DNA from 3 places in the Alcaligenes sp. Marseille-Q7550 genome. Region 1 is predicted to be linked to each of the others. Evidence: predicted binding sites of a transcription regulator. Region 1 holds the regulator's gene; each other region holds the start of a gene.
The links. Region 1 encodes HrcA, which represses chaperone genes, less so after heat shock. Its sites were predicted from a motif close to TTAGCACTCNNNNNNNNNGAGTGCTAA; they were not measured.

Region 1 (5,394 bases):
TCAGGGCGATCTCGAAGCGGCCGCCTTGCATGGCCAGCGATTGCATGGCCTGGCTTACCTGCTTGCCCAGCTGGGCGCTGGTCTTGCGCCGCGCCGCGCTCAGTTGCGCGGCCAGGGATTCGTAGTGGGCCTGCGTCTTGCGCACCTGTTCCTGCAGGGCTTGCAGATCGAAGGATTGCTGGACCTGGCGCAGCTGTTCTTGCCACTGCTCCAGCTGCGCGGGCAATTCTTCGGGTTCGGTCTTGAATTTGCGGGCGGCCGAGAAAATGGCGGACACGCGCTCTTCGGTCTGCGCCAAGCGCTCCGGATCCAGTTCGGTGTCGCTCAGGTAGCTGTTCAGGTCCGACACGGCTTCGGTGACGGCGATGCGGGCCGATTCCAGGCTATCGACAATGGTTTGCAGCGCGGGATCGTGGCGCAGCAGGGAAGCCATTTCGTGGGCGGCGGCGCCCAGCGGCCGCTGCACGGAGGTTTCTTCGCCGTCCAGCGCTTGCAGGGCCTGGGCGCTGCCGTCGATCAGGGCCTGGGCGTGGGAAAGGCGCGTGTGCTCCTGCTGAAGCTGGTCCCATTCGCCTTCCTGCAGATGCAGCGCGGCGAGCTCGCCGATCTGCCATTCAAGCTGCTCCTGTTCGCGCTGGCGTTGTTCGGCGCTGTGGCTGGCCTGTTCCACGGCCTTGCGGGCCTGGCTCCATGCCTGCCAGGCCTGCGCGACCTGGCGGGGCAGGGGCAGGTGGCCGCCCTGGCTGTCGAGCAGCTCGTACTGGCTGTGCGACTGCATCAGGCTCTGGTGGGCGTGCTGGCCGTGGATGTCCACCAGCAGTTCGCCCAGCTCGCGCAACTGGGCCAGGGTGGCCGGGCTGCCGTTGATGTAGCTGCGGTTGCGCCCCTGCTGGTCGATCAGGCGGCGCAGCACCAGTTCGTCCGAGGCCTCGAAGTCGCGTTCGGCGAGCCAGTCCCGTATGTGGGGCGGACAGTCGAATTGCGCGCTGATCTCGGTGCGCGGGCAGCCTTCGCGTATGGCCTTGGCATCGCCGCGCGCGCCCAGCGCCAGGGACAGGGCGTCGATCAGGATGGATTTGCCGGCGCCGGTCTCGCCGGAGAACACCGTGAAGCCGGTCTCGAAATCGATCGTGGCCTGATCCACGATCACAAAGTCTCGAACGTGCAGGGTACGGAGCATAGGAGCGTTATTCGTTTTCTTCGTTGGGCAGGGGCATGCGGTTCCAGTCCAGCTTGTGGCGCAGGGTGGAGAAGAAGCTGTAGCCCTTGGGGTGAATGAAGCGAATGGTGTCGTGCGCGCGGCGCACGTCGATGCGGTCGCCCTGCTGGCAGTCCGACCAGGCCTGCATGTCGAAGTGCACGCTGCCGCCCGATTCGACGCGCCCCAGGGCCGTGATGGTCAGGTTCAGGGTGCCGCTGTCGGGCAGGACGATGGGACGGTGCGACAAGGTCTGCGGCGCCACGGGCACCAGCAGGAAGGCATTGAGCGAGGGGTGCAGAATGGGGCCGCTGGCGGCCAGCGAGTAGGCGGTGGAGCCGGTCGGGGTGGAGATGATCAGGCCGTCGGCGCGCTGGCGGTACATGAAGACGCCGTCCAGCTCCACGCGCAGTTCTATCATGCCGCCGCGCCCCGCGCGGTTGATGACCACGTCGTTCAGGGCCACGCCCGAATACAGAACCTGCCCGTCGCGCACCACCCGGCCCTCCAGCATGGAGCGCTCTTCGATGTCGTAATGGCCGTTCAGCACGCTGACCAGGGCGTCGTTGGCGTCGTTCAGGGGAATGTCGGTAATGAAGCCCAGGCGGCCGTGGTTGATGCCGACCAGGGGCACCTTGCTGTGCGCCAGTTCGCGGGCGGCGCCGATCATGGTGCCGTCTCCGCCCATGACCACGGCCAGGTCGGCGCGAGAGCCGATCTCCGCGTAGTCGCACACGGGAAATTCGGTGACGCCGGTATTGCGGGCGGTCGCGGCCTCCACCAGCACCGAACAGCCGGCATTGACCAGGGTCCGGGCCAGCGACCGGACGGGCGCGTCCAGGCCGGAATCCTGATATCTGCCGACAATGGCGACCGTTTTGAAATGCATGGGGCGAAAACCTTATTGATTAATGAAATAATTGCGATAAATTGATTATAGAGTTGCCGCTACAGGCTTGGTTGCAAGAATCTCCCCTTTGTCCTGCAGCGGGGTGTTTTTTTAAGTGATATGCGCGACATGGATGACAGAGCGAATGCATTGCTGAAGGTGCTGATCGAGCGGTATATCGCCGATGGGCAGCCCGTCGGGTCCCGTACCCTGTCAACCGTCTTTGATTTCTCGCCGGCCACCATACGCAACGTCATGGCCGAGCTGGAAGCCCTGGGCCTGATCCACAGCCCCCACACCTCCGCGGGCCGGGTGCCCACGCCCAAGGGGTACCGGCTGTTCGTGGACCGGCTGCTGGCCTCGCAGCGCTTCGAGCGGCCCGACGCCCAGAACCTGAGCCAGTTCCTGCCTTTCGACGAGCCCAATCGCGCAGTCAGTTCGGCGGCCTCCCTGCTGTCCAATCTGTCGCAGTTCGCCGGCGTGGTCCTGGCGCCCAAGAAGGCCCAGACGTTCAGGCAGATCGAATTCATCCGGCTGTCGGACAAGCGCGTGCTGCTGATCATCGTCACCCCGGACGGCGACGTGCAGAACCGCATCCTGTTCGTGCCGCGCGACTACCTGGAGCATGAATTGGTCGAGGCCAGTCATTTCTTCAACCAACATTTCTCGGGCATGTCCTTCGAATCCGTGAGGCTGGCCCTGTCGCAGGAACTCAGCTCCCTGCAGGAGGACATCTCGCGCCTGATGCAGCAGGCGGTGGACGTCGGCAGCCACCAGCCCGACAACGAAGAAGCCGTGGTGATCGCCGGCGAGAGCAAACTGCTGAACGTGACGGAGATGGTGGCCGACATGGACCGCCTGCGCCGCCTGTTCTCGCTCTTCGAGAAAAAGACCGACCTGCTGCATCTGCTGGATGTCTCCAGCCAGGCCGAAGGCGTGCAGATCTACATCGGCGGCGATTCGCAACTGGTACCGCTGGACGATGTCTCGGTCATCACCGCGCCTTACGGGGTGGACGGCAAGGTGGTCGGGACGCTGGGCGTGATCGGACCGTCGCGCATGGCGTACGATCGGGTGATCCCCATCGTGGACATTACCGCCCGGCTGTTGTCAAATGCCCTGAGCCATCATTCGGCCGGCTAGTCCGGTCTGCCCCTTGGCGGGCCCTGCGGGTTCCGGCCTGCCGCTTTTTGTCTTTACCACCATGCCCAAGTTGCTTGCTTCCCCCTATCTGCCCGAACCGGTCGACGCCGATATGTTCAATGCCGATGCGCCTGTGCGCGAGGCCGGGCCGATCGGCATCCTGATGATCAATCTGGGCACGCCGGACCAGCCCGAACCCAAGGCCATACGACGCTACCTGGGCGAATTCCTGTCCGATCCGCGCGTCATCGAGATCCCCCAGGTCCTCTGGCAGGTCATCCTGCGCCTGTTCATTTTGCCGCGCCGGCCAGCCAGGCTGGCGCCGCGCTACAAGGATATCTGGCTGGCCGAGGGCGCGCCCCTGCTGGTGTGGAGCCAGGCGCAGGCCGAGGGCCTGCAGGAGTTGCTGGCCGGGCAGGGGCACGATGTGCGCGTCGAACTGGGCATGCGCTATGGCAATCCTTCCATTGCCGGCGCCCTGGACAAGCTCAAGGCCGCCGGCTGCGAGCGCATCCTGGCCTTGCCGCTGTATCCGCAATATGCGGCCAGCACCACGGCCACGGCCTTCGATTGCGTGGCGGCGCATCTGCGCCGGCAGCGCAACCAGCCCGAGCTGCGCTTCATCAAGCGCTACCACACGCACCCGGATTACATTGGAGCGCTGGCCTCCCAGGTGCGCGGCCATTGGGAGGAGCATGGCAGGCCGGATCGCCTGCTGCTCAGTTTCCACGGCCTGCCGCGCCGCTGCGCCGAGCTGGGCGATCCGTATCTGCGCGATTGCCGCGAAACCGCCGCCGCCTTGCGGGCAGCGCTGGACGAACCGGCCGTGCCCGTCTTCATGTCCTTCCAGAGCCGTTTCGGCGCCCAGCGCTGGCTGGAGCCCTATACCGAGCCCTTGCTGCGTCAATGGGGCAAGGAGGGCGTGGGCCGGGTGGACGCCCTGTGTCCGGGCTTTCTGGCCGATTGCTTGGAGACGCTGGAGGAGATCCAGGTGGAATGCCGCGACGCCTTCCTGCAGGAGGGCGGGCGCGAGTTCCACTATATTCCCTGCCTGAACGCCGATCCCGAATGGGTCGAAGGGCTGGGGCGGCTGGCCGTGCAGCACCTGGGCGGCTGGCTGCCCGGCCGCATTGCGCCGGCCTGAGCGCGCGCCGTCGCGCCGGTTTTTCGGCAAAATCTCGAATGCAGTCTTGAATTGGGGGCGCACGCCCCCATTTTCATGCGATCAACGATTCACGTAGTGGAGAAAGACGAATGGCTACACATGCCGATCCCAACAAGCCTCTGGACGGGGAAGTGACGGAAAACACGCCTGAACAGGCCCAGCCGGAAGTCCTGGGTCAGCAGCCCGAAGAAGACAGCGCCGACCTGGCCGCCGAGCTGGCGCAGGCCCAGGAGAAGGTCTCGCAATACTATGACCAGCTGCTGCGCGCCAAGGCCGAAGTGGAGAACATCCGCCGTCGCGCGGACGACGAAGTCTCCAAGGCCCGCAAGTTCGGCACGGAGTCCTTCGCCGAGAGCCTGATCCCGGTGCGCGACAGTCTGGAAGCCGCCCTGGCCCAGCCCGAGCAAAGCGTCGAGGCGTGGAAGGAAGGGGTCGAAACCACCTTGCGCCAGTTGAACAAGGCTTTCGAGCGCAACAGCCTGAAGGAAGTCGCGCCCGGGCCCGGCGACAAGTTCGACCCGCACCTGCACCAGGCCATTTCGGCCGTGCCGTCGGAATACGAGGAAGGCGCCGTGGTTCAGCTGCTTCAGAAGGGCTACACCATCTCCGAGCGCGTCCTGCGTCCGGCCCTGGTCATGGTGGCTGCCGCCAAGTGAATGCCCCCACGCCGCGCCTTCGGCTTGCTGCCCCCCAAGGGGGCGCTTTTTGCCTTGGGGCGGCCCGGCGGCAAAAATTTTCCCTACGCCGTCTCGTCGGCTTGTGGCTGACAGCGGTAAAAAAATGGGCTCTGGCTCTTGAAATGCACATAGTGTTCCCCATATGCATTTCATCGAACAATTTGCTTTCGCAATCTATTTTTTAGTCAGGTAAAAAATCATGGGCAAAATCATTGGTATTGACCTTGGCACCACCAACAGCTGTGTGTCTGTTCTGGATGGCGACCAGGTTCGTATTATCGAAAATGCCGAAGGCGCGCGCACGACGCCTTCCATCGTGGCC
Region 2 (5,394 bases), 800 kb from region 1:
CATCTTCAACCTGGATGACAGCGGACACAGCGTGCTGGAGGCCCTGCGCGAGGCCAGCGCCCGGGGTGTGCGCGTGCGCGTGGTGATCGACGGCTTCGGCAGCGATCGCCATGCCCTGCAGATCGGCGAGCAGTTGCGCGCCATGCGCGCCCGCTACCGCATCTACAGGCCCAAGCCGCGCGGCTGGCGCGAACCGCGCCTGTCCTTGCGCCGTCTGCGCCGCCTGCATCGCAAGGTGCTGGTGGTGGACGAGCGCATCGGTTTCGTGGGCGGTATCAATATCCTGGACGATTTCGACGACGTTCCCTTGCTGGACGGACGGACCAATCCAGCGCTTTGATTTCGCCGTGCGCTGCGAGGGCCCCATCGTGGACGACATGGTACGTGCGCAGCAGGCCTTGTGGCTGCGCATGGCCTGGCGCCGGCGCGACGATTGGGAAAGCTTCACCCAGCGCTTCTTGCAGTGGTGGCTCCGGCAGCAGCAGCGGCGCCGGAGCTGGATGCCCCGACACCCGCCGGCCGAGAAGGGGCTGCGCGCCACTTTGCTGCTGCGCGACAATGTGCGATACCGCCAGCAGATCGAGAAAGCCTATCTGCACCTGCTCGCGACCGCCCGCCAGGACGTGATCCTGGCCAATGCCTACTTCTTCCCCGGCCGCAAGCTGCGCCGCCAGCTTGAAAAGACCGCGGCGCGCGGGATACGGGTGCGGCTGCTGCTGCAGGGTCACGACGAGTATTTCCTGCAGTATCGGGCCTGCCGCTACATGTATGGGCAGTTGCTGGACGACGGGATCGAGCTCTACGAATACAACGCCAGCTACCTGCATGCCAAGGTGGCGGTCGTGGACGACTACTCGATGGTGGGCTCGTCCAACCTGGACCCATTCAGCCTGCTGCTGGCCCGCGAAGCCAATGTGCTGATCGATGACGCCGGCTTTTCCGCCGACCTGCGCCGGCGCCTGGAGCGCGAGATTCGCGATTGTTCCAGGCAGGTGACCGCGGCGCAGTACCGCAGTCTGGGGCCGCTGAGCCGCCTGGTGGACTACCTGGCGTATGGCATGCTGCGGCTGGGCGTGCTGCTGACGGGGAAATCGTCCTTGTATTGACCGCGCGCCTTCGCGCCGGCCTTGCCGTTCGCGACGGTGATACGCGGGCCGGCGGCGTTCCTCATCTAGGCGAAAAAGCCCGGGCCGCTGGCCTTTGAGTCGATAGCTCTATACATTATGGCTTGGCGCCGTCTGGCTGCGCGCTTGCGCCGCCCTGGCGGAAAGCCGGAGACGACATCCTACCAAGAGAGGGCTATGACACAGGAACTGGAACTGTTGAACGAACACCGCTGCTTCGATGGCTGGCAGCGCTATTACCAACATGCGTCGCAGGCGATCGGCCTGCCCATGCGCTTTTCCGTTTATCTGCCGCCGCAGCTGCAGGCCAAGGCGCACAAGGGGGCGGCGAGCCTGGAGCAGGCAGTGGGCCAGGGCCGCGTGCCCGTGCTGTTCTTCCTGGCGGGCCTGACCTGCACCGAAGAAACCTTCATGATCAAAGCCGGCGCTCAGCGCTACGCCGCCGAGCACGGCATCATGCTGGTGGCGCCGGACACCAGCCCGCGCGGCGCGGGCGTGCCCGGGGAAGACGAGGGCTGGGATCTGGGAACAGGGGCGGGCTTCTACCTGGACGCCACCGAGCCGGGCTGGAGCACACACTATCGCATGGAGAGCTATGTGGCGCGCGAGCTGTTCGAGCTGGCGACCACGGTGCTGCCCGGCGATGCGGCGCGCGCCGGCATCTTCGGCCATTCCATGGGCGGGCATGGCGCCCTGACGCTGGCCTTGCGCCACCCGGGCCAGTACCGCTCCGTATCCGCTTTCGCGCCCATCGCCGCGCCCACTCGCTGCCCTTGGGGAGAAAAAGCCTTCGGCGCCTATCTGGGACAGAACCGCCAGGCCTGGGAGGCGCATGATGCCAGCGTGCTGATGGCGGAAGCCAGCGCGCCATACCCTGCCGGCATCCTGGTGGATCAGGGCCTGAGCTGTCTCTTATACACACCCGACGCTGCCGACGACCCCATACGTCGGAGTTCTGCTGGTTGCGAGCGGGCTGAACAGCCGCTCACGCTGCGCCGCCACGAAGGGTACGACCATGGTTATTACTTCATTTCCACCTTCATCCAGGACCACATGCGCTTTCACGCTGAGCGGCTGTGAGGATGTGAAGGATGGCGTAGCGCCCTGTCATGTTTTTGTTTTATAAGGGCGCTAAGCTGCGGACAGGCAGGGCTTGCCCTGCCTGTTTTTTATTTCCAGCCCGTGGCGGGGCGTGCTGTGGACGGGTTGTTTTTTGCCCTCCGGCTGGAACTTTTTCTTGCTGAGGGGCTCCTAATCCTGTATTGCAATTTTTTAGCACTCCCCACGCCAGAGTGCTAAACTGAGATCAACATCGATATACGTTTCGTCCGGTGCGTGTTTGAGCTTCTTGTTCCCGCCGGCCGACTTTTGAAGGATTTTCCATGACACAACAAGCGAACGCGTTGGCCCTGGCGTCTGGTAATGAACTCGTCGCTGCGGTCTCCAATCCAGGCGCTCTGGGTACCATTGAAGCGTATATTTCCGCCGTCAACCGCCTGCCGCTGCTCAGCGCCGAGCGCGAGACAGAACTGGGCCAGCGCCTGCGCGACAAGGGGGACCTGGACGCGGCCCGTGAACTGATCATGTCGCACCTGCGCCTGGTGGTTTCCATTTCCCGCCAGTACCTGGGCTATGGCCTGCCGCACGCCGACCTGATCCAGGAAGGCAATGTGGGCCTGATGAAAGCCGTCAAGCGCTTCGATCCCGATCGCGGGGTCCGCCTGGTGTCTTTCGCCGTGCACTGGATCAAGGCCGAAATCCACGAATACGTGGTGCGCAACTGGCGCATGGTCAAGGTCGCCACCACCAAGGCCCAGCGCAAGCTGTTCTTCAACCTGCGCCGCATGCGGCCCGACGGCCAGACGCTGGACTCGGCACAGGTGGACGAGATCGCCCGCGAACTGGACGTGCGTCCGCAGGATGTCAGCGAAATGGAAGTGCGCCTGTCGGGCCACGACCTGGCTCTGGAAGCGCCCAGCGACGACGACGAGAGCTTTGCGCCCATTTCCTACCTGTCCGACGACGGCCACGAGGAACCTTCGCAGGTGCTGGAGCGTCGCGCCCGGGACATGCTGGAGGGCAGCGGCCTGGAGGAAGCCATAGCCGCGCTGGACGAACGTTCCCAACGCATCGTGCGCGCCCGCTGGCTGCAGGATGAGGGCGGCGCCACGCTGCACGAACTGGCCGCCGAATACGGCGTGTCGGCCGAGCGTATCCGCCAGATCGAGTCCGCCGCATTCAAGAAGCTGCGCCTGGCCCTGGCCGGATCGGTTTAAGACTCAAACAGTTACATCTTTTGCGGGAAATCGAAGAACTTAAGCGCCTCACGGCGGACTAAACAATACATGTGCTGATTATTGCCACCTACGCATTCCAGCATATGTCGTCCGCTTCGGCTTCTCCTCTTCCCCTCCCTTTTGAAGCGGATGTTTACGGGACACCAGCAAGGGTGTCCCTTTTTTTTTGCCCGCGCCGGGCGGATGTCCCGCCCGGTGCAGCCGGCCTTAGAACGACAGGGCCGCCTTCAGCCAGACCGTGCGCCCCGGATCGTTGAAGCGGGTCGCCGCGGCGTAGCCGAAGCCGCTGTTGCCGGCCAGGTTCAGGTGTTCGCTGTAAGTCTTGTCGAACACATTGTCCACGCCCGCCGTCAATGCCAGATGTCGGTTGACCTTGTAGCCTCCATACAGGGACACGGTGCCGAAACCGCCGGTCGGCCCGAAGTCATACCCCACCACATTGCCCTGGCCGCTCGCGTAGTGGTTCTGGGCGGCCACCAGGCGCCAGACGCCGCCCGCCGACCAGGCGCCGCGCGTGTAATCGGCGTTCAGGCGCAGGTCCAGCGGCGGCATCTGCGGCAGGGGGCGGCCGTCGCTGCGGTTGCGGCCCCAGGCGTAGGCCAGGGCGGCGCCCAGCTTCCAGTTCCGGCCGACCTGAACGTCCGCGCCCAGTTCCGCACCCATGATGCGGGCCTGCACATTGCGCGCCTGGGCGCCGGCGCCCATCATGCCGCCGGATGGGTAGTCGAACAGGATGTAGTCCTGGATATGGCCGGCATAGGCCGAGGCCCAGGCCGACAGGGTCTCGCCCTTGTACTGCGCGCCTATGTCCAGCTGAGTGGTCTTTTCAGGCCGCACGCCCAGGAAGGCGCTGGCGCTGCCCTGCGGGCCGCGCTGGGGGGAAATCAGCTCCCAGTAGTCCGGCATGCGCTGCACATGGCCCAGACCGGCATACAGGCTCAGCGGCACGGATTCCAGATCGTGTTCCAGGCGCAGAAAACCGCTGGGCAGGGTCTCGCGCCGGCGCACGCCGGCGCCGGGGTTGGTCATGTTCATCATGCCGCTGCCCAGGGTAGGGCGCAGGTCCTTGGCTCCTGCCCGGTCCAGCCGCGCGCCGCCCGCCAGGCGGTAGCCGTCGGCCAGCTCCCAGCGGGCTTCCGTGAACACGCCCAGATTGTCGAACTCCGCATCCTTGATCCAGGGCTGGTCGCGATAGTCCTGGCGTCCCATGGCGCTGCGCTTGCGGTGGCGGCTGCGCTGCAGGTCCAGGCCGGTGGTCAGGGTCAGCTTTTCGCGCAGCGTCCAGTCCGCGCTGAGGCGCGCGCCCCAGGTCAGCCTGTCCACGTTGGACGCCATGGGCATGGACATGCCGCCGCCCGGCTTGAAGGGGCGCAGCTCATGGTTGTCCATGACGTGATCGGCGTAGTTGTAGTAGAGCTGGGCTTCGACATTGCGCAGCAGGCCCTGGTCCATGTCTTTCTTGAAGCGCATGCCCAGGCTCTCGCGCTTGAAACGCGTGCCGTCCATGCCGCGCCCGGCGTAGCGGGCGTAGCCATCGCCGGTTCCGGCGCTCAGCTCCAGCAGCGTGTCCGGGTCGGGCGTCAGGCCAACCGAGACGTCCGCATTCCATTTTTTCCAGCGCGAGGGCACGCGTTCGCCGTCGCCGTCGCTATAGTCCTGCGCCCGGTCCCGGTTGACGGTCAGGCGCGTGTAGTAGGACGCATTGCCGGCCGCAAAGTCCGCCGCACCGGCATGGCGGCCCCAGGAGCCACCCAGCAGGCTGGCTTCCAGCGTGGCGTCCGGTTCCGTGAAAGCGGGCGGCTTGCGCTCGAGGCGCACGGTGCCGGCGGAGGCGCCGGGTCCCCAGCGCACGCTTTGCGGGCCCTTGATGATGGTCAGCTCGTCGAAGGATTGCGGAGAAATGTAGGAGGTCGGGGCGTCCATCCGGGCCGGGCAGGCGCCGGGCATGGCGCTGCCGTTGGCCAGGATGGCCA
Region 3 (5,394 bases), 220 kb from region 1:
GGCGTTGGTGACGATGGTGCGCAGAGGAGCCTCGATGGCGCGCAGGACCAGCTTGATGCCGGCGTCCTGGTCGGTGTTGTCGCCTTTCAGGGCGGCAACAGCGGTGCGGGCGCGGATCAGAGCGACGCCGCCGCCGGGAACGATGCCTTCTTCAACGGCAGCGCGGGTGGCGTGCAGGGCGTCTTCGACGCGGGCCTTCTTTTCCTTCATTTCGACTTCGGTGGCAGCGCCCACGCGGATCACGGCAACACCGCCGGCCAGCTTGGCCACGCGCTCTTGCAGTTTTTCGCGGTCGTAGTCGGACGTGGACTCTTCGATCTGCACGCGGATCTGCTTGACGCGGGCTTCGATGCTGGCGCCGTCGCCTGCGCCGTCGATGATCGTGGTGTTTTCCTTGGCCACTTCAATGCGCTTGGCCTGGCCCAGGTCGTCCAGGGTGGCCTTTTCCAGGGACATGCCGGTCTCTTCGGAGATCACGGTGCCGCCGGTCAGGATGGCGATGTCTTCCAGCATGGCCTTGCGGCGGTCGCCGAAGCCGGGGGCCTTGACGGCGGTGGTCTTCAGGATGCCGCGGATGTTGTTCACGACCAGGGTGGCCAGGGCTTCGCCTTCCACGTCTTCAGCCACGATCAGCAGGGGGCGGCTGGTCTTGGCGACTTGCTCCAGCACGGGCAGCAGGTCGCGGATGTTGGAGATCTTCTTGTCGAAGATCAGGACGAATGGATCGTCCAGCACAGCCACTTGCTTGTCGGGGTTGTTGATGAAGTAGGGCGACAGGTAGCCGCGGTCGAACTGCATGCCTTCGACCACGTCCAGTTCGTTTTCCAGGGACTTGCCGTCTTCAACGGTGATGACGCCTTCCTTGCCCACTTTGTCCATGGCGTTGGCGATGATTTCACCGATGGAGTGGTCGCTGTTGGCGGAGATGGAGCCGACCTGGGCGATTTCCTTGCTGGTGGTGCAAGGACGGGACAGCTTGCGCAGTTCGTCCACGGCCACGACCACGGCCTTGTCGATGCCGCGCTTCAGGTCCATGGGGTTGATGCCGGCGGCCACGAACTTCAGGCCTTCCTCGACGATGGCCTGGGCCAGCACGGTGGCGGTGGTGGTGCCGTCGCCGGCGTTGTCGGAGGTCTTGGAGGCGACTTCCTTGACGAGCTGGGCGCCGATGTTCTCAAACTTGTCTTTCAGTTCGATTTCCTTGGCCACGGACACGCCGTCCTTGGTCACGGTGGGGGCGCCGAAGGAGCGGTCCAGCACCACGTTGCGGCCTTTGGGGCCCATGGTGGTCTTGACGGCGTTAGCCAGGATGTTGACGCCGCGAACGATGCGGGTGCGTGCGTCGTCGCCGAAGTAACCTTGTTTTGCGGTCATGGTTTGACTCCTTTTGGGTGCTCGTGGGCGATACTTATTCGATCACGCCGCAGATTTCTTCTTCGCGGATCACCAGCAGTTCCTGGCCGTCGATCTTCACGGCTTGGCCGGAGTACTTGCCGAACAGAACTTTGTCGCCAACTTTCAGGTCCAGGGGCAGAACCTTGCCGTCCTCGGACTTCTTGCCGGGGCCGACGGCCAGGATTTCGCCTTGATCGGGTTTTTCGGTGGCGCTTTCAGGGATAACGATGCCGGAAGCGGTGGTGCGCTCGTTGTCCAGACGCTTGACGATCACGCGATCGTTCAAAGGACGCAGTGCCATGGAGAAACTCCTGTTAAAAATGACAGTTGGTTGTATCAGTCCGAGTGGGGGCGACGCGTTAGCACTCAACCCCTTCGAGTGCTAATTATAGGGATGAGTTCTGTAATTTCAAGAGCAGGGGAAGGCGTCTGTTACATTTTCGTCCAGCCCGCGCCGAATCTGGGCTGCGCCTGCCGTCAAACGCCAGTGGGGTTTGGGCTTCCGCCACTGAATCTTGAGCTCTTGCAAACCGGCATCGCTGGAGCTGGCGCTGGCCGTAAAGTCTTGACTTCATCAAGACAGTACCGCTTACCGTATCTCCTCCTCGGCTCGACTCAGGAATATCTGGCTTGACTTAATAGGGCTTTGCGAACGATTCAACGTGGCTAAGGGCTCTTGCTCGTATGCGCTCTAGGCAATCCCAAGAACCCAATGAGTCTGGAGGAAATCGATCAGAAGTTCATTAAGTGCGTCAGACACACGCAGGATACGAACCTGAATGGAAACGTCGATGCGCTTCTTTCCTTGCTGCATGGATTCCCTTCCGGCAGAAGCACCGTAATCGACCTCATGCCGTTGTTCTAATCGTTGAGCCACAGCGGACCCAGATAATTCGTGGAGCCATTTCATGCCAGATGCTAGCTATAAAGTAGGTGAAACCACATCGCAACTCGTTACGTTCGATGTTGATTCAGTGCGACGGTTTGCGACCCTTGCCGGAGACCACAGTCCTTTGCATCACGATGACGCGTTTGCAAGACAACCAGATTCGGCGGGCTTATCGTCAGCGGGACGCATTATTCAGCGTTGATGATGGGTATGGTGGCAACCTTCTTGACAGAGCGCGGGGCGGGTCTTGGTCTGGAGTTCGAGTTCCAGTTTCGAAAAGCCGTCTTGGCAGGGCAGACTGTACGCATGGAATGGCGCATAGTGTCGGTCGAACCGAATCCAAAGCTCAAAGGCGACGTCATCAGCCTCGAAGGTTCATTGCTTGATGAGCATGGCGAGGTGTACGTTCTGGCCCGGTCGAAGAGCCTCAGCATACCGAATGATCTGCTTTGAACTCGGGCATTCTTGTCTTCCAGTGGTATGCAGGCCAGCGATCGGGCGTTACGCTGGACCGCGAGACACGGGGCGGCGAGAACGGGATGAACCGTTCGCATGTCTACGGCATCGCCAACCTGTATTACGAGTTCCTCGACGGCAGCCAGGTGAACGTTGCGGGGACGAAATTCAATTCGCGGCCCGATCGCCTGTGGGCAGGCGTCGGCGCGGGCGTGTCCTGCAACTGGGGCAAGGACAAGTATTCGCTCTATGCCGAAGGAATGGTAAGTACGAGCCTGGCCCAGGTAGGCAGCAACCGCTCGCTGTCGGGAAACATGGGTTTTCGGATGCGCTGGTGACGCGGTCCAGGAGCGGCCGGTACACGCCGGCCTCCAGCCCGCGGTTCGGCCGTAGACCGCTAACGTCTGGTAACGGCTGATAGCCGAAGTTCAACAGTGAACACTTTACCGCGCCTCAGCTTTGGGCAGCGAATCCAAGGGGCTTGTTATTGCACCGCCGCCCACCTGAAGCACATGGGTGCAGATCTTGATGGTCGCCACGTCTGCGTGCCTCGCAATTCCTGCATGGCTCGGATACCCTCGGGATTGAACGCATGTTTTATGTTGGCTGCATGGGGGGCAACGTGAGCGCCCTCGGCAAGAAGACAGTTCAGAAGCAGGGACGTCCTGATTGAACAGGTGCTGCCAATGTTCGCGCGAACGTAGATGGGTTTGTTCACGGTACTCTCCCTGGCAGACCTTAGGCACATGCTCACCTGCACAGACCGAATACATATTGATACACAATCATACAGAACCTATACTATTGCCAAAGTATTCCCTTTCCGAGTCCCGGGCAAAAAGGCCGGTTTGATTAGCGGCGTGCCCCATCTTTAAAGGCGCAGGTGCGGGCCCGTTGGCGGCATCTGCTACATCCATATTGCCGTAGCCCGTTCGTTTGAGATGACGGATAGTTCGTGGCGAACTCGGTTATAGCTCCTGGTACGACGGCACTATGTGCCCACGACATTCCGCGCAATCGCCACCTGCTTTGCTATGAAACTCACAAAACTGTGCGCCGCGCTGGCGCTTGTCATCGCTCCGCTGTCTACTTACGCCCTGGAAGACAGATTTGTCGAAAATGCGTCGGGGCGCAGCGTTTTTGTTGCGCGGTTTTTCGAGATCGGCGACGGCTCGTTTGACGCTGATGAAACGTCATTCTGGAGCTGGCAGGGCAATCAGGCTTACAAAGACCAGGTTGTTGATGGCCTGCGCTATTGGGCGGAGATTTTGCAGCCCCAGGGCAACAATCCCGCGACCATCGTGAATATTGGCACGGTGAATATGCCGGGCAATGCCTACGGTGGCTCGCCCGAAGCAAACGGCGGCCAAAGCGCATTAACGCAAATGCAGCAAAACATCTTCGGCCTCTCGCCTTCCACAGGGACGCTGCCCTTGGGCGGACATGGCTTTTTTGGCCTGGGCCAAGACGACTACGCGCTGAACCCCGCCTTAACGCAAACACCCTTTAGCGGTAAAGACAGCGTGCTCCTGACAACCATCCACGAAATTGCTCATGGACTGGGCATTTCAAGCAGCGTGGAAGACAGGGGCGGCTTAAATGATACACAGCCGTACTTCGAAAGCCAACTGAACAGCTGGACGCAGCTGCTCAGAGATGACAACGGCAACCCAGCACGCGCAGGCCAGAAAATTCTATGCAATGGCTGCGCCACCTCCTACGAGCCTGATGCCTTCGACTTGCGCCAGGACAAGGGTTTTCTAGTCGGTGCAAATATCGAGCAAGTCCTGGCCGGTGGTCTGCGTGGTGTGCCCGTAAAGATACTGGGTGAAGAAGGTGACATAGACAACAACTTCATGAGCCATATCGAACTTCGAAACAGCGTCATGAGCCACCAGAGCTACCGTAACTATTCAGGCTTCATGGAAGCTGAACTGGCTGTGCTGCAAGATATGGGTTACACCATTGACCGGGCAAACTTCTTCGGGCGCTCGATCTACGGCGATGGCCTTGAGCTGGTAAATACACAAGGCTTCTTTGGGCGCAATGCTGCGGGTACACAGTATCTTCCAGGCCAGTACAACCAGTCCACGCTAGGTTTGGGCCTGCATATCTACGGCAGCAACAACCAGATCCGGCAAGCCGCTGACCTGCTGGCAGCGGGGTCAGGCGGCGCAGGCATACGGGTCGATGGCGAGAACAACACCCTTGTCATCGATCCAGGCGTAAAAATTTACGCGGATGGTTTGAACGGGCAAGGCATTCAATTTGCCTACGGCCGTGGACACAAGCTGGTTCATCGCGGTGACATCCAGGCTACCGGCCCTCAAGGTGTAGGCCTGCGTTTTGATTTTGGCACCAATTCCCTGGGCAACCATACCGAGCGTCGTGGCTCCTATATACGCAGCATCGATGGCGTCAATCAAACCCTGCTCCCGGAACTGAACGGCCCGATGGTCCAACAAGCCGACATTAGCGGGCGGGTTGCGGGCCAAGAGGCGGCCATCCTGATTTCTGACAATGCCTATGTCGGGCGCATCAACCTGATGCAAGGCGCTCAGATAGAAGGCGATATTATTTCGCATTATGCGCAACGCGACGGCAGTAACCAGCTGCGTCTGACCACCCTGTCGTTTGGCCAGGCTGCCGACAAT

Region 2: rpoH (RNA polymerase sigma factor RpoH) is a predicted target of HrcA. The motif match lies at 2,397-2,423, and genes of this name have one in related genera.
Region 3: ACWPWO_RS12895 (co-chaperone GroES) is a predicted target of HrcA. The motif match lies at 1,755-1,781, and genes of this name have one in related genera.

Annotation. Positions count from the first base shown of each region.
Region 1 is NZ_CBCOPU010000002.1:524,452-529,845, reverse strand. It holds gene recN (DNA repair protein RecN) at 1-1,180, opposite strand, end outside; gene ACWPWO_RS11810 (NAD kinase) at 1,188-2,087, opposite strand; gene hrcA (heat-inducible transcriptional repressor HrcA) at 2,217-3,230, shown strand; gene hemH (ferrochelatase) at 3,292-4,374, shown strand; gene grpE (nucleotide exchange factor GrpE) at 4,485-5,051, shown strand; gene dnaK (molecular chaperone DnaK) at 5,272-5,394, shown strand, end outside.
Region 2 is NZ_CBCOPU010000002.1:1,327,118-1,332,511, reverse strand. It holds partial or broken gene clsB (cardiolipin synthase ClsB) at 1-1,106, shown strand, start outside; gene fghA (S-formylglutathione hydrolase) at 1,302-2,204, shown strand; gene rpoH (RNA polymerase sigma factor RpoH) at 2,507-3,400, shown strand; gene ACWPWO_RS15750 (TonB-dependent copper receptor) at 3,629-5,394, opposite strand, start outside.
Region 3 is NZ_CBCOPU010000002.1:744,704-750,097, reverse strand. It holds gene groL (chaperonin GroEL) at 1-1,374, opposite strand, end outside; gene ACWPWO_RS12895 (co-chaperone GroES) at 1,409-1,696, opposite strand; gene ACWPWO_RS12890 (hypothetical protein) at 2,087-2,305, opposite strand; partial or broken gene ACWPWO_RS12885 (MaoC family dehydratase) at 2,304-2,602, shown strand; gene ACWPWO_RS12880 (autotransporter outer membrane beta-barrel domain-containing protein) at 2,734-3,078, shown strand; gene ACWPWO_RS12875 (autotransporter outer membrane beta-barrel domain-containing protein) at 3,736-5,394, shown strand, end outside.